Regions from separate parts of the Arthrobacter sp. L77 genome, predicted to be linked through region 2. Evidence: predicted binding sites of a transcription regulator. Region 2 holds the regulator's gene; each other region holds the start of a gene.

Region 1 (7,367 bases), on a different contig from region 2:
CGACAGGTCCTGGAGGGTACCGGCACCGAGCACGAAGGCCCCGATGAAGAGGATCGAGGCGACCGGGAGGATCGCGACGACGGAGGTGTTGATGGACCGGACGAGTGTCTGGTTCACCGCGAGGTTGACCTGTTCGGCGAAGGTCCGCTCGGTGGAGGTCTTCATGTCCGCGGTGTTCTCGCGGATCTTGTCGAACACCACCACGGTGTCGTACAGGGCGTAGCTGAGGATCGTCAGGAAGCCGATGATGGCCGACGGCGTGACCTCGAAGTTGCTCAGCGAGTAGAGCCCCGCGGTGACGACCATGACCACCACGAGGGCGGCCATCGCGGCGACCGCCATCTTCCAGGTGCGGAAGTAGAGCGCCATGAGGATCGCGGCCAGGAGCACGAACACTCCGAAGCCGATCAGGGCCTGCCGGCTGACGTCCTCACCCCAGGTGGGTCCCACGTAGCTCGAGGTGACCTGGTCCTCGCCCACGCCGTACCCGCCGGCCAGGTTGTCCCGGACGCTCAGGGTCTCGTCGTCGGAGAGGCGCTCCGTCTGGACGCGCATGGTGTCGCCCGCGATGTTGGTGACACGCGGGACGGCCTCGGGGACGACGTCGGTCACGGCCCGCTCGCCGATCGCTGGATCCTTGTCCTGCGTGGAGGACACGGTGAACTCCGAGCCGCCCCGGAAGTCGATCCCGAGGTTGAAGCCGCCCTTGACCACCGGGATGATGATCGAGATCAGGAGGGCGATGCCGGCGATCAGGAACCAGAGGTTCCGTCGGGCGACGAAGGGGTAGGAGCGCTTCCCCGAGTACAGCTCGTTGCCGAAGGTTGCGAAGTTCGTGCGGCTCATTCGTTGGTCTCTTTCTGGGAAGAACCGGTACGGCCCGCGAGGGCCTTCTGCTGTTCCGCACGCCGACGCTCGGCGATGGTCAGGCGGCGCTCGGCCTCGGCGGTGGCGCCCTTGTTCTTGGTCCGGGCGACGGCGACCGGCTTCACGGTGCCCTCGCCCGGCTGGCGGAGGCGGCCGGCGCCGCGGTACAGCGGGATGCCTCCGAGGCGGCTCGGATCCAGGCCGGACCACGGGTGGCCCTCGCCGAAGAACTTGGTCCTCGCCAGGAGCCGGAGGACCGGGTGGGTGAAGAGGAAGACGACGATGAGGTCGGCGATCGCGGTGAGGCCGAGGGTGAACGCGAACCCGCGGACGTTGCCGACGGCGACGAAGAAGAGCACGAGCGCGGCCAGCAGGTTCACCGCCTTCGACGCGAGCACGGTCCGCTTGGCGCGCCGCCAGCCGTTCTCGACGGCGGAGATGAGCCCGCGTCCCTCCCGGAGCTCGTCGCGGATGCGCTCGAAGTAGACGATGAACGAGTCCGCGGTCTGCCCGATGGCGACGATGAGGCCGGCGACACCGGCGAGCGAGAGACGGTAGTTCTCCGTCCACCCGAGGATGCAGATGGCCAGGTAGGTCAGGACGCCGGCGACGACCAGCGAGGCGATGGTGACCAGGCCGAGGAGCCGGTACTGGAACATGGAGTAGGCAGCGACGAGCAGGAGGCCGATGAGGCCGGCGATGAGCCCGACCCGCAGCTGGTCGGCACCCAGGGTGGCGGAGATCTGCTGTTCGCTCTGGATCTCGAAGCTGATCGGCAGCGCTCCGTACTTGAGCTGCTCCGCCAGGGCCGCCGCGGATTCCTCCGTGAAGCTGCCGCTGATCGAGGGGTTGCCGTCGGGGATGACGGCGTTGGTGGTCGGCGCGGACACGATCTGGCCGTCGAGGACGATCGCGAACTGGTTGCGCGGGTCACCCTGACCGAACGCGTAGAGGCGTTCGGTGACCTCGCGGAAGGTCTCGGTGGCCTCGTCGTTGAAGTCGATGTTCACGGCCCAGCTGTTGAGCGTCTGGCCTCCCTGGCTGCGCTCCAGTCCGTAGCTCGCCGTGGAGATGTCGGTTCCGGGCACCTCGACGGGGCCGAGGATGTACTTGCCCTGGGTGTCCGGCTCGCACGCGACCATCGGCTCGTCGGCGGGCGCGGGTTCCTCTGCCGGCTCCAGTGCTGCCGGGTCGAGGCAGTTCAGGGCCTCGAACTCCTTGTACAGCTCGGGGGTGATCCAGTTGGGATCACTCGCGTCCTGCGGCTCGGCGGCCGGCGTGGGGAGCTGGTCCTCCGGCGTCGGCGTCTCGGCGGCCGCGGCCTGGCCGGGACCGCCGGTGAGGACCGGACGGAACTCCATCTGGGCGGAGGCCTGGATGAGGTCGCGCGTCTGTGCGTCGGGGGTACCCGGCAGGGAGACGATCACGTTCTGGCCGGACTGCGTGCTGATCTCGGCTTCCGCGACACCGGACCCGTCGACGCGCTGGCGGATGATCTCCACGGCCTGGTCGAGCTGTTCGGGCGTGATCTCGCTGCCGTCCTGGACGCGGGGGGCCAGGATCATCTGCGTCCCGCCCTCGAGGTCGAGGGCCAGGCGCGGGCTCCAGCTCGCGGTGCTCCAGTGGGCGCCCGCTCCCAGCAGGGTTGCGAGCAGTGCTGTCAGTACGCCCAGCCAGACGAGTGTCCGCTTGGCTGCCGTCCCGGGACCGGTACGAGGCATGGTGGGGTGTCCTTATGCAGTGGCGCGTCGGGTGCGCCGGGTGATCATGGGGGCGCCGGTACTGCTACCGGCGCCCTACGGAATGCTAGTTGTCCGGGTTCGCTTTGGGGTCGCGGGCGTCGCGCGCGTCGCGGTTTTCCCGCGGCGATTCCCGGTTCAGGCGCTCCAGGGTCTCCTCGGGGGTCTCGACGCCGGACGCGGATCCCGGGGTGCCCGCAGCGGTGGAACCGCCGGCAGGGCCGCGGTCGACGCCGTCGATCGAGGACACGTCGTCGGGCACCGTGGAGGCGTCGTAGCCGGGGCCGTCCAGGGGCTCCGCGGCCGTCGCGTCCGCGTCCGCGACGGCGGGCTCCTGCTGGACCACCTTCGAGAGCGCCTGCGTGTGGACCGTCGCGAAGGTACCCGGCGACAGCTCCAGGACGGCCTTGTTGTTCTCCTGGTCGATCGAGGCGATGGTCCCGAAGAGGCCGAACTGGGTCATGACCTCGGTGCCGGGTTCCATCTGGGTGCGCATCTCCTTGACCTGCTGCTGCGCCTTCCGCTGCCTGCGGAACATGGTGAAGATGAGGAAGGCCAGGGCCAGCGGGAGCAGCAGACCGAAGACGTCGAAGCCTCCGGTCTGTCCGGTGGTGGATTGGGCGACTACATCTGCAAGCACTGGGGATCCGTTCCTGGGGCTGGGGTCTGGGTGGCAGGACTGTGCCGCGGCACACATCGTGAGACACCAGTGTAAAGGCGTTTCCTGAGCATCCCCGCGTCAGGAGTCCGGCTGGGCCCAGCTGTCGACGGCCGATTCCGTGGCCACCAGGTCCTCGGGCGTGACGGAGAACAGGTCCTCGGGCATCGCGGCAGCGACGTTCGCGGGCATCTCGATCCCCAGATGCCGCCAGGCGGCCGCCGTCGCGATCCGGCCGCGCGGGGTGCGCCCGAGCATGCCCTCGCGGACCAGGTAGGGTTCGGCGACGGTCTCGACCGTCTCCGGTTCCTCGCCCACGGCGATCGCGAGCGTCGACAGGCCCACGGGCCCACCGTTGAACTTGGTGATGAGCGCCGTGAGCACCGAGCGGTCCAGCCGGTCGAGGCCCCGCGCGTCCACCTCGTACATGTCCAGCGCCGCACCCGCGGAGCGCGCGTCGATGAGGTCGACGCCGTGCACCAGCGCCCAGTCCCGGACGCGCCGGAGCAGGCGGTTGGAGATACGCGGCGTGCCGCGGGACCGGCCGGCGATCTCCGCGAACGCGGCCGAATTGACCTTCATGTCCATGAGCATGGCCGAGCGGCGGAGCACGAGCTCGAGTTCCTCGGTGGAGTAGAACTCGAGGTGCCCGGTGAACCCGAAGCGGTCCCGCAGCGGTCCCGGCAGGAGCCCCGCGCGGGTCGTGGCGCCCACAAGGGTGAAGGGCGGCAGTTCCAGGGGGATGGCGGTGGCACCGGGCCCCTTGCCGACGATGATGTCGACGCGGAAGTCCTCCATCGCCATGTAGAGCATCTCCTCGGCGGGCCGGGACATGCGGTGGATCTCGTCGAGGAAGAGGACCTCTCCCTCGGTGAGGGAGGAGAGGATGGCCGCGAGGTCACCGGCGTGCTGGATGGCGGGCCCGGAGGTGATGCGCAGCGGCGCGTTCATCTCGGCCGCGATGATCATCGCGAGCGTCGTCTTGCCGAGGCCGGGCGGACCGGAAAGGAGCACGTGGTCCGCGCTGCGCCCGCGCAGGCGGGACGCCTCCAGCACCAGCGAGAGCTGCCGGCGCACACGCTTCTGGCCCACGAAGTCGTCGAGGTTCTTCGGCCGGAGCGCGGCCTCGACGGCGCGGTCCTCGGGGTCCGCGGCCGGCGCGACGAGCGGCGCCTCCTCCTGCTGCTTGTCCGTCATGTGCCCACCGTCGTCCGGGCCGAGCTGCGGGCGCCGTCCTGGCCGAGCCTGCGCAGCGTGAGTTTCAGGATCTGGCCCACGTCACCGGTCGCGGCGACCTCGGGTGCCTCCTCGACGGCGGCGTCGATCGCCGCTCCGGCGTCCTTCTCGGACCAGCCGAGACCCATCATGGCGGTGAGGACCTGGCCCTGCCAGGTCTGCTTGGGCACCCCGGGCTTCGCATCGGGCGGGACCAGCTTGCCGGCGAGCTCGAGCACGATCCGGCGGGCGCCCTTGGGCCCGATCCCCGACACCTTGCTGAACGCCTTGTCGTCGCCGGCAGCTGCGGCGATGCGGATGGCGTCGGGCGTGTGGACGGCGAGGACGGCGAGGGCCAGGCGGGGTCCCACGCCGCTGACCGCCAGGAGCGTCTCGAAGACCTCGCGCTGGTCGGCGTCCTCGAAGCCGAACAGCGTCATGGAGTCCTCGCGGACGATCATGGCCGTGGCGACGGTGGCCTGCTCCCCCACGCGGAACCCGGCGAGGGTCTGGGGGGTCGCCTGGACCTGCATGCCGAAGCCGTTGACGTCGAGGACGGCGGAGTGCAGGCCCACGTGGGTCACTGTTCCGCGCAGGGAACTGATCATGAAGGGCTCCAGGGGCACTTGCGGGCGGGACCGCCGGGCGTCCACCCGGCGTCGAACATACGTTCTAATGCACTACGGTACCGGCGATCCGGCCCGCGATCGAGCCGCCACACCGGGTCCGCCGTCGGGCGGGACGCCTCGGGTCCGGGCCCGCCCGCATCCCGGGCGATGATCCGGCCGGTGACCCGCCGCGCCCGGGCGATCACCGGAAGGCTGCCGCGATCCCGATGAGGGTGATCAGGTGCACGACGGCGATCGCAAGGTTGGCGAGGACGACAGGGTGACGCAGGCCGTTCCGCACGGTGAGGGCGGTGAGGCCTTTGTAGACGACCTGCACCGCCAGCAGGGCCCCCACCGCTCCGGTCAGCCACGGTGCATCGGATAGGACGAGCGCCGCGCCCATGAGGACGGCCGAGGCTGCGAGGATCGCCGCATAGATCGCGAGGAGGATGTCCCGGGCCGGCGTCCGTTCCCCGAACACCGCACGGAGCCCGGGCGTCCCGCCGGCCAGGAGGGCGGTCACCGGAACCAGCACGAGCACGTTCAACCCCAGGGACACGAGGATCATCGGGACCCCTCGGACGCGGCATAGGTCGGCAGGTGGTCGCGGACGGCACCTTCGAGCCAGGCCCACAGCCGCTCACGCCGATCGGCCGCGAACGTGGCCGCGTCCGCCCGGGTGACCCGGCCGATCTCCACGTAGCCGCCGTTCAGCGACCCGTGGGCGTCCCCGAGAGCCAGCCGGACAGCGTGACGGGCGGTGGCCCGTGGGGTCGAGGCTCCCGGGAGGACACTCATCGCCGGCATCACGTGCTTCCAGACCCAGTACCTGGAGGCCGGCATGTCCCTGCCCAGCCCGGTCCCGGCGACCAGCCCGGGATCGTAGGTGTTGAGTCGATGCCCGGACGCGGCGAGCCGCTCCGCCCAGTCGTGGGCGAGGGTCACCAGCGCGAGCTTGCTCGAGGCGTAGGCGACGCCCCCCTTCCCGCGCTCGTCGGCGAACCGGACGGGACCATCGGCCGGGGGTTCCGCTCGGGCGAGATCCTCGGGATCCCGCCACTGCGGGTCCGGGACGAGATTGAAGCTCGCCTTCTTGCCCCGGTGGGTGGAGGACCCCAGGAGCACCGCGTGGGCGTCCGCGGCGAGGAGCGGTTCCAGCCCGCGCAGGAGCAGGTGCTGCGCGATCACATTGACGGTGAAGGTCAGCTCGTGGCCCTGGGCTCCGGCACGGCGCCCGCTCGTGAACTGTGCGCCGGCGTTGAGGAGCACGACGTCGACGGGGCGCACCGCGCCCCGCTCCTGCGCTGCATGGATCTGCTCGAGTGCAGTGCGGATCGAACCGAGGTCGCCGAGATCGGCGAGAGCACCCATGGCGACGAGCCCGGTGGCCCGGGCGCGCTCGAGCGCGTCCTCCAGGTCGGCAGCACCACGGGCGAGGAGCACGAGGCTCGGCCGTGACGGATGCTCGAGGAGCTCCTCGAGCATCCGTGCGCCGATACCGCTCGTGAAGCCGGTCAGCAGGACCGTCGGTGACGTGACGACAGTTTGTGTCATGGCAGAGACTATAGTTGATGTCACAAAGTGACACAAGGGTAGGATCGGGGGATGCCCCGATGGCCCGAAGACTCCCGCCGCCGCCTCGTGGACGCGGCGATCAGCCAGTTCGTCGACCGCGGCTACGCCGAGTCGACGGTCGAGAACATCGCGCTCGCGGCCGGGGTGACCCCGCGGACGTTCTTCCGCTACTTCGCGGACAAGGAGGAAGTGCTCTTCGCCGATGACGACGAGCTCCTGCCGCTGCTCATCGGTGTCATCGCGGAGGACACCGGTCCCGTCCGCGCGGACGTGCACATGGGGAAGGCGCTCGGGACGCTCGCGTCGACCATGGAGTCCCGGCGCGACCTGCTGAAGCGGCGCCAACGCGTCATCGACTCGCACATCGCACTGTCCGGACGGGAACTCGCCAAGCAGGCCCGGTGGCAGAAGGACGTGACGACGGCCCTCATCGGTCGCGGGTTCCCCCCGGAGCAGTCCGACGTCCTTGCCGCCATCGGGTTCGCGCTCTTCCGGCAGTGCCTGCATGCCTGGCTCGCGGACGACGAGGGTCCGAGCCTGGAGGCGCGGGTGAGCGACGCACTCCCCGGTGTGCGGTCCGTCCTGGACGTCCGCAGCTCGCGCTGAGCGGGCGCCGGGACAGGCGTCATCTGCTCAGCGGCGGCGGGCCCGGGCCTCCGCCTCGGCCCACAGTCGCTGCGCGGGGGTCACCAGTCCGTCTTCCGT
Region 2 (7,367 bases):
CTACATTGCCCAGTCCGAGGCGGGCGGCGTTCTCCGCGGTCAGTGCGACGCACCGCTCGTTGACGTCGACGGCGTAGACCTCGGCGTCGGGCGCCTTCAGCGCCATGGTGAGGGCGATCGGTCCCCACCCGCAGCCGATGTCCAGCAGGCGGCGCCCCTGCGGGTCCGGGACGGCGTCGAGCAGGATCGCGGTGCCCTTGTCGACGCCGTCGGGGCTGAACAGACCCGACGAGGTCACGAGGTCCCGACGCGCGCCGGCCAGGACGACGGAGAGCGGTCGGCGCGTGTCCGGTCCCGCCGGCTGGGCGCTGAAATAGTGCTGAGACTCCATGGACAGAAGCCTAGTGGCACGCCGGCGGCCCGTCCGCGCGGTCGGGTTTCGCGCTGGGAGAATACGCTGGAGCACGCCGGGCCCTCAGCCGTAGGATTGTAGGACATTCATCTAGGGAGACCATGACCGAGAACAACGGACATTCCACCGGCGCCGACATGGGCCCGGAGGAGATCCAAGCCGTCATCGACCGGATCCTCGCCAGCGACGAAGCTGCCGCGGCCAAGGCGACGAAGGGGACATCAGGGCCGGGGGAGAGCTCCGCGCCGATCGAGAAGACCTGGCGATCACGGGCCCAGGCCCTCTCCCAGGACGAGGAGCCGTCCGACGCCGACGGGGACCAGCAGGACCTCGCCGAGCGCCGTGCGCTCCGGCGCGTCGCGGGACTGTCCACCGAACTCGAGGACGTCACCGAGGTCGAGTACCGGCAGCTCAGGCTGGAACGGGTGGTCCTCGCCGGCCTGTGGAGCGAAGGGACGGCGCAGGACGCCGAGAACTCGCTCCAGGAGCTCGCGGCACTGGCCGAGACCGCGGGCTCCGAGGTGCTCGACGGTATCGTGCAGCGACGCCTCAAGCCGGACCCCGGGACGTTCCTCGGGTCGGGCAAGGCCCAGGAGCTGAAGGGGATCGTCCAGGCCACCGGGGCGGACACCGTGATCGTCGACAGCGAACTCTCGCCGTCGCAGCGCCGCGGCCTCGAGGACATCGTGAAGGTCAAGGTGATCGACCGGACCGCCCTGATCCTCGACATCTTCGCGCAGCACGCCAAGAGCCGCGAAGGCAAAGCCCAGGTGGAACTCGCGCAGCTCGAGTACCTGCTCCCGCGCCTCCGCGGCTGGGGTGAATCGATGTCCCGCCAGGCCGGCGGCCAGGTCGGCAGCGCAGGCTCCGGTATGGGCTCGCGCGGCCCGGGCGAGACGAAGATCGAACTCGACCGGCGCAAGATCCGCACGCGCATGGCGAAGCTCCGCCGCGAGATCGCCGGGATGAAGCCCGCACGGGAGACCAAGCGTTCCAACCGCCGTCGGAACCAGGTGCCGTCCGTCGCCATCGCCGGCTACACGAATGCCGGCAAGTCGTCCCTGCTGAACCGGCTCACCGACGCCGGCGTCCTCGTCGAGAACGCACTGTTCGCCACGCTGGATCCGACGGTGCGCAAGGCGGAGACGCCGGACGGCATCGGCTACACCCTGGCCGACACGGTCGGGTTCGTCCGCTCGCTGCCCACCCAGCTCATCGAGGCGTTCCGCTCCACCCTGGAGGAGGTCGCCGACTCCGACCTCATCCTGCATGTCGTCGACGCGTCCCACCCCGACCCTGAGGGGCAGATCGCCGCGGTCCGAACCGTGCTGACGGAGGTCGACGCCCGCAAGGTGCCCGAGATCATCGTGTTGAACAAGGCCGACGCCGCCGATCCGTTCGTCATCGAACGGCTGCGGCAGCGCGAACCGCGGTCCGTCGTCGTCTCCGCGCGGACAGGCGCGGGGCTCACGGAGCTGCGCCAGCTGATCAGCACGAACATCCCCCGCCCCGGCGTGAAGCTCGACCTGATGGTGCCGTACGAGCGCGGGGAGATCCTCAGCCGCCTCCACGAGGAGGATGTCGAGATCCTCGGCCTGGAGCACGTCGGCGAGGGGACCCGCCTCGAGGTGATGGTCCGGGAAGGCCTGGCCGCCGAGCTGGAGGCGTACGTCAGGCATGAGTGAGAGCACGCGGTCCGGCGCCGTGGCGGCGCCGGACGCGGCTCCCCACTCGGACGAAGCACGGCAGGCCCTCGAACTGCTCGACGCCGCCGTGGGCGCCATGGGCGGGGAGATGCGTTCCGGCCAGCACGAGATGGTCCGTCAGGTCAGTGAGTCCATCCGCTCCGGCGAGCACCTGCTCGTCCAGGCCGGCACCGGCACCGGGAAGTCGCTCGCGTACCTCGTCCCTCTGATCGCCCACGCGATGGACAGCGACAAGCCCTCGATCGTCTCCACGGCCACGCTCGCCCTCCAGGCGCAGATCGTGGGAAGGGACCTCCCGCGCCTCCTGGACGCCGTGCGGCCCGCGCTCACGCGCCCCGTCGACGTCGCCCTGCTCAAGGGCCGCTCCAACTACGTCTGCCTCCACAAGACCGGCGGCGGCTTCCCGGAGGAGGACGCGCCCGCCACCCTCTTCAGCCTCGGCGAGGATGCCGCGCCGCACCCCGCCCCGGCGACCGACGGCCCGTCCTCCGCGCTCGGGAGGGACGTGGTGCGGCTGCGTGAGTGGGCCGAGGAGACCGCGACCGGCGACCGCGACGACCTCGTGCCCGGCGTGAGCGACCGCGCCTGGCGCCAGGTGTCCGTCTCCAGCATGGAGTGCATCGGTGCCGCCCGCTGTCCGATGGCCCAGGAGTGCTTCAGCGAGAAGGCGCGCGCCGCAGCCGCGGACGCCGACATCATCATCACCAACCACGCCATGCTCGCGATCAGCGCCTTCGAAGGGCTTGCCGTCCTGCCCGAGTACGACGTCGTCGTCATCGACGAGGCACACGAACTCCACGACCGCGTCACCGGAGCCGTCTCGGGCCAGCTCTCCGCCTCGATGGTGACCGCTGCAGCCGCGGCACTCCGGCGCCACGCGTCCGTCACCACGGGCGTCCTCGACACGGCTGCCGACGCCTTCGAGGCGGCCGCCGAACTCGTTCCCTCGGGTCTCCTGCCGGGAGGCCTCCCCGAGGATCTCGAGCAGGCCCTCGCCCAGGTCCGCGACGCGTCGCGTGCCGCGCTGTCCGACACCAAGACGGACGGCAAGTCCGAAGCCGACGTCGACGGCGGCCGGCAGGTCGCACGCTCCCGCACCACGCTGGTCTTCGAGCTCGCCGAGCGGATCCTCGCGGCGTCCGAACTCAACGAGGTGGTCTGGGCATCGCGTCCCAGTACCTTCACGCCGGGTTCGGGCTACGCGCAGCCCGACGAGAGTGCACCCGCGACGCTGAACGTCGCGCCGCTGTCCGTCGCCGGGCGGCTGCGGGAGGGACTGTTCGAGGACCACACCGTGATCCTGACCTCCGCGACCCTCGCGATCGGCTCCGAGTTCGGTCCCGTCGCCGGCTCGCTGGGCCTCAGCGGCCCCGGTGCGCCCGCCTGGACCGGCGTCGACGTCGGAAGCCCCTTCGACTACCCGCGGCAGGGCGTGCTCTACGTGGCGAAGGACCTGCCGAAGCCCGAGCGGGGCACCTCCGACGCGCAGCTCGAGGAGCTCCTGGGGCTGCTCACGGCGTCGCGGGGAGGGGCGCTGGGACTGTTCTCGTCCAAGCGCGCCGCCGAGGAGGCCGCGGAGGCCCTGCGTCCGAAGGTCGACTTCGAGATCCTGTGCCAGGGGGAGTCCTCGCTCAACGCACTGGTCACGCAGTTCGCGGACGAACCGGATACCTGCCTGTTCGGCACCATGTCCCTGTGGCAGGGTGTCGACGTGCCGGGGGCCTCGTGCCGACTGGTCGTGATCGACCGCATCCCGTTCCCGCGGCCCGACGATCCGCTCATGACCGCCCGCACCCGGGCAGTGGCGCGGAACGGGGGCAACGGCTTCATGAGCGTGTCCGCCACGCACGCGGCCGTCCGGCTCGCGCAGGGCGCGGGGCGCCTGATCAGGGCGGCGGGGGACCGGGGGGTCGTCGCCGTCCTGGACAGCCGCCTCGCCAACGCCCGGTACGGCGGCTTCCTCCGGGCCGCCCTCCCGCCCTTCTGGGCGACGACGGACCGTGCCACCGTCACGGGCATCCTGAAGCGGCTCTCGGGGCGCTGACGCGCCCCGCCGGCCGCAGCACACCGGCTGCGGCGCGTGGCTACAGCGCGCGCATCACCGAGACGACCTTGCCCATGATGCTGGCGTGGTCGCCGAGGATGGGCTCGTAGCGCGTGTTCTGCGGCAGCAGCCACGTATGGCCGTCCCGCTGCCGGAAGGTCTTCACGGTGGCCTCCTCATCGAGCAGCGCCGCCACGATGTCGCCGTTCTGGGCGCTCTGCTGCCGGCGGACCACCACCCAGTCGCCGTCGCAGATGGCGGCATCCACCATCGAGTCCCCCGAGACCCTGAGCATGAAGAGATCCCCGTGGCCGACGAGCTGGCGCGGCAGGGGCATGACGTCCTCGACGACCTGGTCCGCGAGGATCGGTCCGCCGGCGGCGATGCGCCCCACGAGCGGCACCAGGGCGGTGTCGACGGCGATCCGGTGCTCGGCGGCGGGCTTCCCGTCCGCGGACGGACCGGTCTGGGCGCCCGAGGTGTCCGGAGCCAGGGTCAGGGGGAGCAGGACCTCCATGGCGCGGGGGCGCTTCGGATCCCTGCGCACGTAGCCGAGCCGCTCGAGCTGCGCCAGCTGGTGGGTCACGCTGGACAGGCTCGCGAGCCCCACGGTGTCGCCGATCTCCCGCATGGACGGGGGGTACCCCTTGTCGGCGATCGACCGCTGGATCGTCTCGAGGATGGTCAGCTGCCGGGCGGTCAGCCCCTTGGACACGGAGCGGCCGCGCGGCCTGCCCCGGCCCGCGGAGATGGGCACGGCGTCTGCCGGGACGTCGGCAGTGTTCGATTCCTGCCGGGCCGCCGCTGATGATTCCGCCACTGTTGCGCCTTTCGCCTGGGATCGCCGATCCCGCTGTCGCCGCCGGACCGCTTCCGTGGGCCGGAAGCCGTTTTGTCAGAGGCGGCTGGTTGTGTGAGATGCATCGACCCCGGGACCGCCCTCGGAGGGCAGTATCCGTCGACGATGGTGTGATCTCTTCACGCTAGGACAGACGGGGTCACTTTTCAAACATATGTTCGACCGAGTCTCGACACGGGTCGATCGTAGATGCTAGAAATAGGCAGATGCGTATTAGAACGTTTGTTCGAACCGGGCGGTCTGTCCGGCCAAGGCATTCGAAGGAAAGAGGAACGGCAATGGTTACACCCGTACTGCATGGCAGCTCGTTGTGGACGCCCGCTCGCCCCGAGAACCACCTCAGGCTCGTCTCCATGCCTGACCCGTCCTCGTCGACCATCGCCCTGATGCCCCCGACCTTCGCAGCACCCTCCCGGCCTGATGGGACCGGTTCCTCCACCGAGCCCGGTTCCTCCGTGCCGTCCCGTACCTCCACGCAGCGGAGTGCGGACCGTCCCCTGACGCTCACGCGGCGAGGGCGCCTGCTGCTGGTCGGCCTGCCGATCGCCCTGGGCGTCGCGGCCCTGATCCTCCTCGCGGCATTCCTGACCTCGCAGGCACAGGCGGGGGAGTCGGCGCCGACCTCCACGGCCACCGTCGAGGTGAGTGTGGTCACCGGAGAGACCCTGTGGGATCTCGCCGTGCGCTATGCGCCGGAGCGCGATCCCCGGGACGTCGTCGCCGAGATCGTCGAGCTCAACGACCTGCCGAACTCCGTGGTGCAGGCAGGACAGAGCATCGCAGTACCCGCCGCGGACTGACCGGGCCCCGCCGCGGACTGACCGGCGCCCACACCGGGACTGCCCGCCGGGCCATTCGTCCGTGGAAGACGGCATCCCTTAAACTCGAAGAGTGCCCTCCTCCGTCGAAGCCCTAGCAAACCTCCCCCTGCGTGACGACCTCGTCGGGCTGCACCCGTACGGCGCTCCGCAGCTGGACGTCCCGATCCTGCTCAACGTCAACGAGAACACCTACGGCGTACCGGCGGACGTCCACGCGGCCATCGTGGAGGCCGTCGCGGAAGCGACGCGCGGCCTCAATCGCTACCCGGACCGCGAATTCACCGAGCTGCGGAAGAACCTCGCCGACTATCTGGGGCACGGCCTGACGCCCGATCAGCTGTGGGCCGCCAACGGCTCCAACGAGGTGCTGCAGCAGGTCCTCCAGGCCTTCGGCGGACCCGGACGCACCGCCATCGGCTTCCCGCCCACCTACTCGATGTACCCCCTGCTCGCGAGCGGCACCGGGACGCGCTACGTCACCGCCGCCCGCGGTGCCGCCTACGCCATGACGCCGGAGGACACCGCCCGGGCGGTCCGCGCATCAGGGGCGAACATCGTGTTCCTCTGCTCGCCGAACAATCCCACCGGCACGGCACTCGGCCTGGACGTCGTCGAGGCCGCCTACGAGGCCGGCGAGGACGCGCGCGCCATCATCATCGTCGATGAGGCGTACGGCGAATTCGCGCAGGAGGGGACCGCGAGCGCCCTGACCCTCCTGCCCGGACGCCCGCGGTTGCTCGTCTCCCGGACCATGAGCAAGGCCTTCGCCCTCGCCGGCGCCCGGATCGGCTACCTCGCGGCGGCGCCGGAGATCGCCGATGCGCTGCGGCTCGTCAGGCTGCCCTACCACCTCTCGGCCATCACCCAGGCGGCCGCGAACGCCGCCCTCACCCACGCGGACACGCTCCTGGCGAACGTCGAGGCGATCAAGGTGCAGCGGGACCGCATCGTGCGCGAGCTCACGGGACTCGGGCTCACCCCGGCCCCGTCGGACGCGAACTTCGTCTTCTTCTCGGGCCTCGAGGACCCCCACCGTGTCTGGCAGGGCCTCCTGGAGGCAGGGGTCCTCATCCGTGATGTCGGCATCCCCGGATCCCTGCGCGTGACCGCGGGTACGGAGGAGGAGACGACGGCGTTCCTGACGGCGCTGGCGACGCTGCTCTGACGGCCGGGTCGCCGTTCCGACGGTCGGGTCGGCGACGGCCCAGGGCTCCGGAGGGGCCATCCGCTGCGGGCGATGCGCCGCGCGGGTGCAGCGCCCATCATGTGTCGCATGGATCGTCCGATCTTCGAGGAGGCGCAGTCGTTCTTCGCGCGGATGGAGGCGGACAACACTCGCGAGTTCTGGGCCCGCCAGCGCAGGCTGTACGACGACGGCATCCGCCCGGTCTTCACCGCGGTGTGTGCGGCCCTGACGTCGTTCTCCGGATGGCGGATCTACCGCCCGCACAACGACCTCAGGTTCCGGCCGGACAGCCCGCCCTACAAGACCTTCATCGGGGCTGTCGCCGAGCGGCCCGACGGGGTGGGTGCATTCATCCGCGTGAGCAGCATCGGCCTCCTGGTCGCCACCGGCCTGCCGTTC
Region 3 (7,367 bases), on a different contig from region 2:
CGGCCGGGATAGAGTGACACGATGCTTGTACTCACGCGAAAGGTCGGCGAGCAGATCCTGATCGGCGACGACATCGTCATCACGGTGCTCGATTCCCGTGGCGATGGTGTGCGCATCGGCATCGACGCACCCCGGGGCGTCAAGATCCAGCGCGAGGAAGTCCTCCGCGCGGTCACCGAAGCGAACCTGGCGGCCGCGGCGGCCGGGGCCGACGGCGCCGACGCACTGAAGGCCCTGCTGCAGTCCGGTGCGACCGTCTCCGCCGACGACGCGGGCGCCGCCCAGCCGGACACCTGACGGTCTTCTCCACCACGCAGGGGGCCCGCGGCGTGGTGGATCGCCGGCGCCTGGAAGGTCCCCTCGGATCCGGCGCGGCGCGCCGGGCTCCGGCAGATCCCGGGACTCCGCGTCCGGGCGCTCGGCGCCGCCGGCAGGACGGGTCCCTGGACACATCGGTATCCGGACACGAAAAAGCCCCGGCGGCGAACCGACCGGGGCAATCATGGGGCCTCCTGCCAGAGTCGAACTGGCGACCTTCTCATTACGAGTGAGACGCTCTACCGACTGAGCTAAGGAGGCATTGCTTCCTGGTCCCGGACATCACCCGGGCCGATCCACAAGTGACAACTTTATAGGAGGGGTCGGCCCGCGGTCAAAACGGTGCCCGTGTCCGGGAGTTCGTCGACAGTTCACGCGCCGTCGGCCTTCTGGACGGCGGCGCGTCAGCGCCCTCCGAGAGCATGGGCGGCAGCGTGTCCCGCATCGGAGCGGGCCGGCCACCAGGGGGATGCCGCATGACACAGGATCGTTCGTTCACGCTCGCCGTCATCGACATGGCCGGAACCACGGTGGACGAGGGCCGCCTGCAGGAGGAAGCCCTGACACGAGCTCTCGCCTCGCACGGGGTCCAGGAGGGTACCGGCGCCTTCGACCTGATGACGGCGTACGCCCGCCGGCAGATGGGCACCTCGAAGGAGCTCGTCTTCCGCGATCTGTTCCCCGACATCACCGCTGCAGCGCAGGTCAACCGGACCTTCGAGACGGCCTATGACGACCTGCTGGCGCGGCACGGGGTGCAGCCGATCCCCGGCGCCGAGGAGGCGATCCTGGAGTTGCGTGAGGCCGGACTCAGGATCTGCCTCGCCACGGGGTTCGGCCGGCACACCCAGAACATGATCCTGGAATCGCTCGGCTGGATGGGGCTGGCCGATCTCAGCCTCTGCCCTTCGGACGCGGGGCGCGGCCGTCCCTACCCCGACATCATCCTCACCGCGGTCCTCGCGCTCGACATCGAGGACGTACGCTCCGTGCTGGTCGCGGGGGACACGACGTCGGACGTCACCGCGGGTCGGCGCGCGGGGGCGGGTGCCGTCGTCGGAGTGCTGACCGGCGCCCACCCCGAGGCCGCGCTGCGGAGTGCCGGGGCCGACGTCGTGCTGCCCTCCATGTGCCACCTGCCCCGATGGCTCGCGTCGGCGTCGACGGACACACCGCGCGTTGGTCCCGCGGCCGATGCCCTGCCGCGGCGCGTTCCCGCGGCGGATCCGCGGTCCGTCGGCCTGCCGTCGTCGGACGCGCTCGACGGCGTCGTCACGGAGCGGAACTGACCCCTCAGCAGCGGGTGCCGTCCTCCGGGACCGTCCCGTCGATGAAGAAGGCGTCGACCAGGTCCAGGATGCAGTCGTTGGAGCGGCCGTACGCGGTGTGGCCCTCGCCGTCCCACGTGACATGGACGCCGGAGTCGAGCTGGTCGGCCAGTGCCGTGGACCACGCGTACGGGGTCGCCGGGTCGCCGGTGGTGCCGATGACGACGATCGGGTCGGCGCCCGCGGCCTCCACGGGAGCGGGGCCGAGGACCGACGGGTACTTCCACGCGGCGCAGGTCACGCCGCCGAACGCGAGGAACCGGCCGAAGGTGGGTGACGCCGCGACGAGTTCCTTCTCGTCGGCGCGCATCTGGTCGGGATCGCTCGTCATCGGATAGTCGAGGCAGTTGACGGAGAGGAACGCGGCCGTCGAATTGCCTGCGTAGGCGCCGTCCTGTCCGCGTTCCGCGGAGAGGTCGGCGAGGTAGAGCATGCCGGACGCGTCGCCGTCGAGCGCGTCCGACACGGCCTGCGTGAGCGTCGGCCAGTTGCTGTTGTCGTACAGGGGCAGGATGAAGCCCTGGACGAATGTGGAGATGGGCACGCGCCGGCCGTCCTCCGCCGTCATCGGCTCGCGCTCGACGGCGGCGAACAGGTCCTGGATCTGTCGGACGCCGTCGTCCACCGTCCCGGTGTACGGGCATTCCGTGCCCTGCTGGCAGTCGGCGACGTAGGCGCGCACGGCCTTCTCGAAGCCGCCGGCCTGGCCGAGGGTGATGTTCTCGTTGCTCAACGACGGATCGATCGCGCCATCGAGGACGAGGCGCCCGACCCGCTCCGGGAACAGCTCCGCGTAGGTTGCACCGAGCTGCGTCCCGTAGGAGAAGCCCAGGAAGTTCAGCTTCTGGTCGCTGACCAGGGCCCGCAGGATGTCCATGTCCCGTGCGGCGGACTCGGTGTCCACGAAGCCCAGCAATTCGCCAGTGCGCTCGGCACATATGGCCGCGAACTCCTCCGCGTCCGCCGCCATGAGGTCGAGGCGCTCGTCGGGGGAGGCCTCGACGGGGTAGCTCTCCTGCCGCGCCTCATCCTGCTCGGCGTCGGTATAGCACTCCACGGCGCTGGACCTGTTGACGCCCCGGGGATCGAAACCGACGACGTCGTAGTCCTCGCGCAGGCGCTCGGTCGTCACGTAGTCGAGGGAGTCCTTCACGATGTTGAAGCCCGAACCGCCGGGTCCGCCCGGATTGACGAGGATCGTCCCCTGGGCCTCACCCGAGGCCTCGGCGCGGATCGCGGCGATCTCGATGCTGTCCCGGCCGGGGTCGGTGTAGTCGAGCGGCACGTCGATCGTCGCGCAGGAGAACGATTCCTCACAGCTCTCCCACCGCACGTCCTGCGTGTAGAAGGTCCGGAGGTCCTCGTCCACCTCGCCGATCGTCGCCGGATCAGCGGTCTCCAGCTCACCCGAGGGCGGATCGGTCCGGTTGTCGGGCGCGAACAGCATGCACCCGGACAGCCCCAGTACGACGGCGGTGGACGCAGCGAGGAGCGCGGTGGCACGACCGAGAGCGCCACGGGGGCCGCGGGGATCGCCGTCGTGGGGGTGGAGCGGTCTGCTGGTCATCGGTCGAGGTCCTTCCGGGACAGGAGGCTCACCGTCATTGCCTCGATCGCGAGCAGCGGGGACACATTGGTGCTGACGAGCCGGGTGCGCACCTCGTTGATGGACTCGAGCCGGAGGAGGGTGTCTTCGGGGTTCTCCCGGCGGGCGAACTCCTCGAGCTCGGGTCGAAGAGGCTCGTTGACGAGCATCTGCCCGCTGTCGACCTGGAGCATGAGCACGTCCCGGTAGAAGGAGATGAGGTCCGTCAGCGCGCGGTCGAAGTAGTCGTTCTTCGAACGCTTGGCCCGCCGCGTCTGGTCGTCCTCGAGCCTCTTGATCTGTGCTCGCATCGACGGTGGCAGGACGCCCGTCTCGGGAGCGCCCAGGGTGGCGAGCAGTGCTGTCCTCTCCTCGGTGTCGCGCTGCTCGAAGGAACTCTGCGCCTCCGCCTCGGCGAGCTTCACCAGATCGGCCGCGGCACGCATCGCACCGGCCACCGAGCGCAGCGTCAGCGGGAGCCGGACGATCTGGTTGCGGCGCTCGCGGGCGCCGTCGTCCGTGGCGAGCCTCTTCGCGATGCCGATGTGGCTCTGGGCGGCGCGGGCGGCGGCCTCCGCCGTCGCGGGATCGATCCCGTCGCGGGCGACGAGCAGGTCGGCGACGTCCTGGACGGGAGGCAGCCGAAGGCCGACGGACCGGCACCGGGAGCGGATGGTGATCAGCACGTCACCGGGGCTCGGAGCACACAGCAGCCAGATGGTCCGCGGCGGTGGTTCCTCGATGGCCTTGAGCAGCACGTTGGTGCTGCGCTCCTGCATGCGGTCGGCGTCCTCGACGATGATGATGCGCCAGCGCCCGGTGGACGGCTTGTCCTGCGCCTTGCGGACGAGTTCGCGTGCCTCGTCGATGCTGATGGTCACTTTCTCGGTGGTGACGTTGGTGAGATCGGCGTGCGCCCCGGAGAGGACGGTCCGGCAGGCCTTGCACGTGCCGCACCCCCGTTCACTGAGGTTCTCGCGCTCGCAGAGCAGGGCGGCGGCGAAGGCGCGGGCCGCGTTGGACCTGCCCGAACCGGGTGGACCGGTGAAGAGCCAGGCATGCGTCGGTGTGCCGGACTGTGCGGCACGGCGCAGTTGTTCGACCACCTGTTCCTGCCCGCGGAGATCGGCCCACACCCCGGACGCGGGGAGGCTGTGCGTCACGGCGCTCACGCCGTCACCCGGGGGAGGGCGGCGAGGATGGAGCGGTGGAGGTCCTCGGGCGTGCCGGACGCAGCCAGGATCAGGTACCGTTCGGGTTCCGCGCCGGCGAGCTCGAGGAAGGCCGCGCGGATACTGGCGTGGAAATCGTCGGGCTCCGACTCGAGGCGGTCCTCCGCGGCCGTGCCGGTGGTGCGGCGGCTCCGGCCCTCGGCGGGTTCGACGTCGAGCAGCACGGTCAGGTCGGGGCGGAGCCCGTCGGTGGCCCAGAGGTTCACGTCGAGGACGGCCCGTGCGCCCAGTCCGCGCCCCGCACCCTGGTAGGCCACCGAGGAGTCGATGAAGCGGTCGCAGACGACGACGTCGCCGCGTTCCAGTGCGGGCACGATCACCTGATGGACGTGGGCCGCCCGGGAGGCCGCGAACATGAGGGCCTCGGTGCGCGCATCGATCTCGCCGTGGCCGTGCTCGAGGACGAGTGAGCGCAGCTTCTCGCCGATGGGCGTGCCGCCGGGCTCACGGGTACGGATCACGGTGTGGCCGCGGGACTCGAGGGCTGTGCAGAGCAGTGCGGCCTGCGTGGACTTGCCCGCGCCGTCGCCGCCTTCGAGCGCGATGAAGAGCCCGGGAAGCCCGTGCGGGAGGGGAAAGGTCACGCGCCCAGCCTACCGAGTACCCGTGACATCGAGGCCACGGGGTCGGCATTGTGTGCTGTGCGTGCCGTCCCGCGAATGATGGGTGCGAGTTGTCCACATACGACGATTCTCCCGATTCTTCGAATCTCTGTACTAATACGCTTGCCCCATGACGATAGCGGTAGCGGAGGATCAATCGACGATGCAGGCTCTGGACCTGATGCGGTCCCACCTCGCGCAGGTTGCCGAGCAGTTCGAGGTCGAAGCCGGTCTGGTCTCCACGGCCCATCTCGCTGCAACGCTGGGTGTGGTCGATCGCCTTGCCCGGATGGTCGAGCACCTGCAGGTCGTGGGTGCGGCTGCGGCGGACCAGCAGGACATCGCCCGGGTCGGGGAGACCCGGCGCGGCCTGGGCTGGAGTGGACCGCTGGCCGTTCCCGGCGACAGCCACGAGTTCAGGGACACCGCGGAGTATCTCCGAGCCCGCCTGGGCATCACGCGGTCCGAGGCCCAGAGGCGGATCCGCCTGGGGAAATCGGTGCTCCCACGGCGTACGGCAACCGGTGCGCCATGTCCTCCCGTGCTCGAAGCCGTCGGCGACGCGTTCAGGGTTGCTGCGATCAGTTCGTACGCAGCAACCCGGATCAGCGATGCGATGGACCGAGTCCGGCCCTGCGCATCGACCGCGCAACTGCAGGCCATGGAGGAGGCCCTGACGGCCCAGGCCACGGAATCCGATGCCGATCTGTTGAACGTGGTCATCCGGCGCTGGGAAGCAGCTCTCGATCCTGACGGGGCCGAACCCACGGAGGAACTGCTGAAGGCGCAGCAGGGCGTGTTCCTGCGGGGTAGGCGACGCGGCCTGCACCGGCTCGAGATCGCGGCGGACGACGAACAGTTCGAATATCTCCTCACCGTCATGAACTCCGCCACCAATCCGCGAACTGCGCATGCCCGCGGTGGCTCTGGAGGGGATGGTCCGGCACGGGCCGACCGCGGGGGTGAGGCCGCGAGCGTCGGTGCGAGCGATTCGACCGGTGCGGGCTATTCGACCGGCCCCGGAACCGACTGCGTCGGAGGCGTCGGAAGTGCCGTCGGAAGCATCCGGAGCGACCCGGCGCCGCATGGCGCGGTGCCGGGGGACTCGATGCCGGACGCGGTGTTCGATGACTCCGTGCCGAGCTGGGAGCGGCGGACCCGACCCCAACGTCACCTCGACGGGTTGGTCGGCGCCTGCCAGGTCGCCCTCGCCACGGATACTCTGCCTGCCAACGGCGGCCATCGACCCCAGGTGATGGTCACCATCGATTACCGGGCTCTCGTCGAGGACCTGCGCGACGGTGGAGTGGTACGGAGAAGAGTCCGAGGTGCGTCTGGGCATGGTGCCGACTCGGGCGACCTCCAGCATGACGGGCATTCGTGGCATGACGGGCGCCCTGGGCGAAGCAGGCAGTCCTGGCAGTCCTGGCAGGATGAGCCTTCGGCGCAGGGCGACCAGCCGAAGCGCGACCCGGGACCCGAGGGCTTCATCGACCCCTCCGGCACGGCACGCCCGCATCCCGGAGGCGGCTATACCGTCTTCGGTGGTCCTGTCGCCGCGCGGACCGTGCGCAAGATCGCGTGCGACGCAGACATCATCCCCGTCGTCCTGGGAGGGCGCGGGGAGGTCCTCGAGGTCGGTCGTGCCCGAAGGCTCTTCGGTGTGGCGCAGCGGCGAGCGCTGGTAGCCCGGGACCGGGGGTGTGCCTTCCCCGGTTGCACTGTTCCCGCTGTCTGGTCGGAGGCGCATCACATCACACCATGGGTCATCGGCGGAAGGACGGACGTCTCCAACGGATGCCTCCTGTGTTCCTTCCACCATCGGCTCATCGAGCGGGGCAACTGGACCATCCGGATGAAGCACGGCATCCCCTGGTTCACGCCACCGCCCTACATAGACCCCGACCGCACTCCACGGCGGAACAGACACCGCGAGCTCACTCTTGGCGGAGCGCCATGACGACGGTCGGTGGTGCCTGTGATGCAGGCGGGAGACGACAGCACGATGCAGGCCATTGTGACCTCCCTCTTTTTCAGGCACACGCTGTCCCGATTTACGCTGGCCCCATGACGACATCTCGCGAGGACATGCTCCATGCCGGGCTCGCCCCGGACACCCTCACCGTCGCGGCAGGCCGACCTCCGCGCGAGCACGACGCTCCGGTCAACGCGCCGCTCGTGCTCTCGACGACCTACCACGAGACACGTGCCCCCGAACAAGGCGACCGCATCTATGCCCGAGGCTCCAACCCCACCTGGGATCCGTTCGAGGAAGCGCTCGGTGCACTCGAGGCAGCGGGCC

What was found. Region 2 encodes LexA, which represses DNA repair genes until DNA is damaged. Its sites were predicted from a motif close to TCGAACANNTGTTCGA; they were not measured.
Region 1: a site for LexA is predicted at 5,139-5,154, ahead of ruvA (Holliday junction branch migration protein RuvA). Genes of this name have one in related genera too.
Region 3: a site for LexA is predicted at 5,167-5,182, ahead of RY94_RS18360 (HNH endonuclease signature motif containing protein). Genes of this name have one in related genera too.

The regions. Positions count from the first base shown of each region.
Region 1 is NZ_JWSU01000006.1:146,431-153,797, reverse strand. Features, by position in the region: gene secF (protein translocase subunit SecF) at 1-846, opposite strand, end outside; gene secD (protein translocase subunit SecD) at 843-2,588, opposite strand; gene yajC (preprotein translocase subunit YajC) at 2,674-3,246, opposite strand; gene ruvB (Holliday junction branch migration DNA helicase RuvB) at 3,346-4,461, opposite strand; gene ruvA (Holliday junction branch migration protein RuvA) at 4,458-5,087, opposite strand; gene RY94_RS10930 (hypothetical protein) at 5,290-5,655, opposite strand; gene RY94_RS10925 (SDR family NAD(P)-dependent oxidoreductase) at 5,652-6,641, opposite strand; gene RY94_RS10920 (TetR family transcriptional regulator) at 6,693-7,268, shown strand; gene ruvC (crossover junction endodeoxyribonuclease RuvC) at 7,296-7,367, opposite strand, start outside.
Region 2 is NZ_JWSU01000008.1:296,715-304,081, forward strand. Features, by position in the region: gene RY94_RS16265 (class I SAM-dependent methyltransferase) at 1-331, opposite strand, end outside; gene hflX (GTPase HflX) at 454-2,037, shown strand; gene RY94_RS16275 (ATP-dependent DNA helicase) at 2,030-4,102, shown strand; gene lexA (transcriptional repressor LexA) at 4,143-4,859, opposite strand; gene RY94_RS16285 (LysM peptidoglycan-binding domain-containing protein) at 5,240-5,761, shown strand; gene RY94_RS16290 (histidinol-phosphate transaminase) at 5,853-6,947, shown strand; gene RY94_RS16295 (DUF2461 family protein) at 7,056-7,367, shown strand, end outside.
Region 3 is NZ_JWSU01000004.1:1,142,438-1,149,804, forward strand. Features, by position in the region: gene RY94_RS07985 (hypothetical protein) at 1-17, shown strand, start outside; gene csrA (carbon storage regulator CsrA) at 22-297, shown strand; tRNA gene RY94_RS07995 (tRNA-Thr) at 504-579, opposite strand; gene RY94_RS08000 (HAD-IA family hydrolase) at 795-1,607, shown strand; gene RY94_RS08005 (alpha/beta hydrolase) at 1,612-3,213, opposite strand; gene RY94_RS08010 (DNA polymerase III subunit delta') at 3,210-4,403, opposite strand; gene tmk (dTMP kinase) at 4,400-5,047, opposite strand; gene RY94_RS18360 (HNH endonuclease signature motif containing protein) at 5,196-7,025, shown strand; gene RY94_RS08025 (trans-sulfuration enzyme family protein) at 7,133-7,367, shown strand, end outside.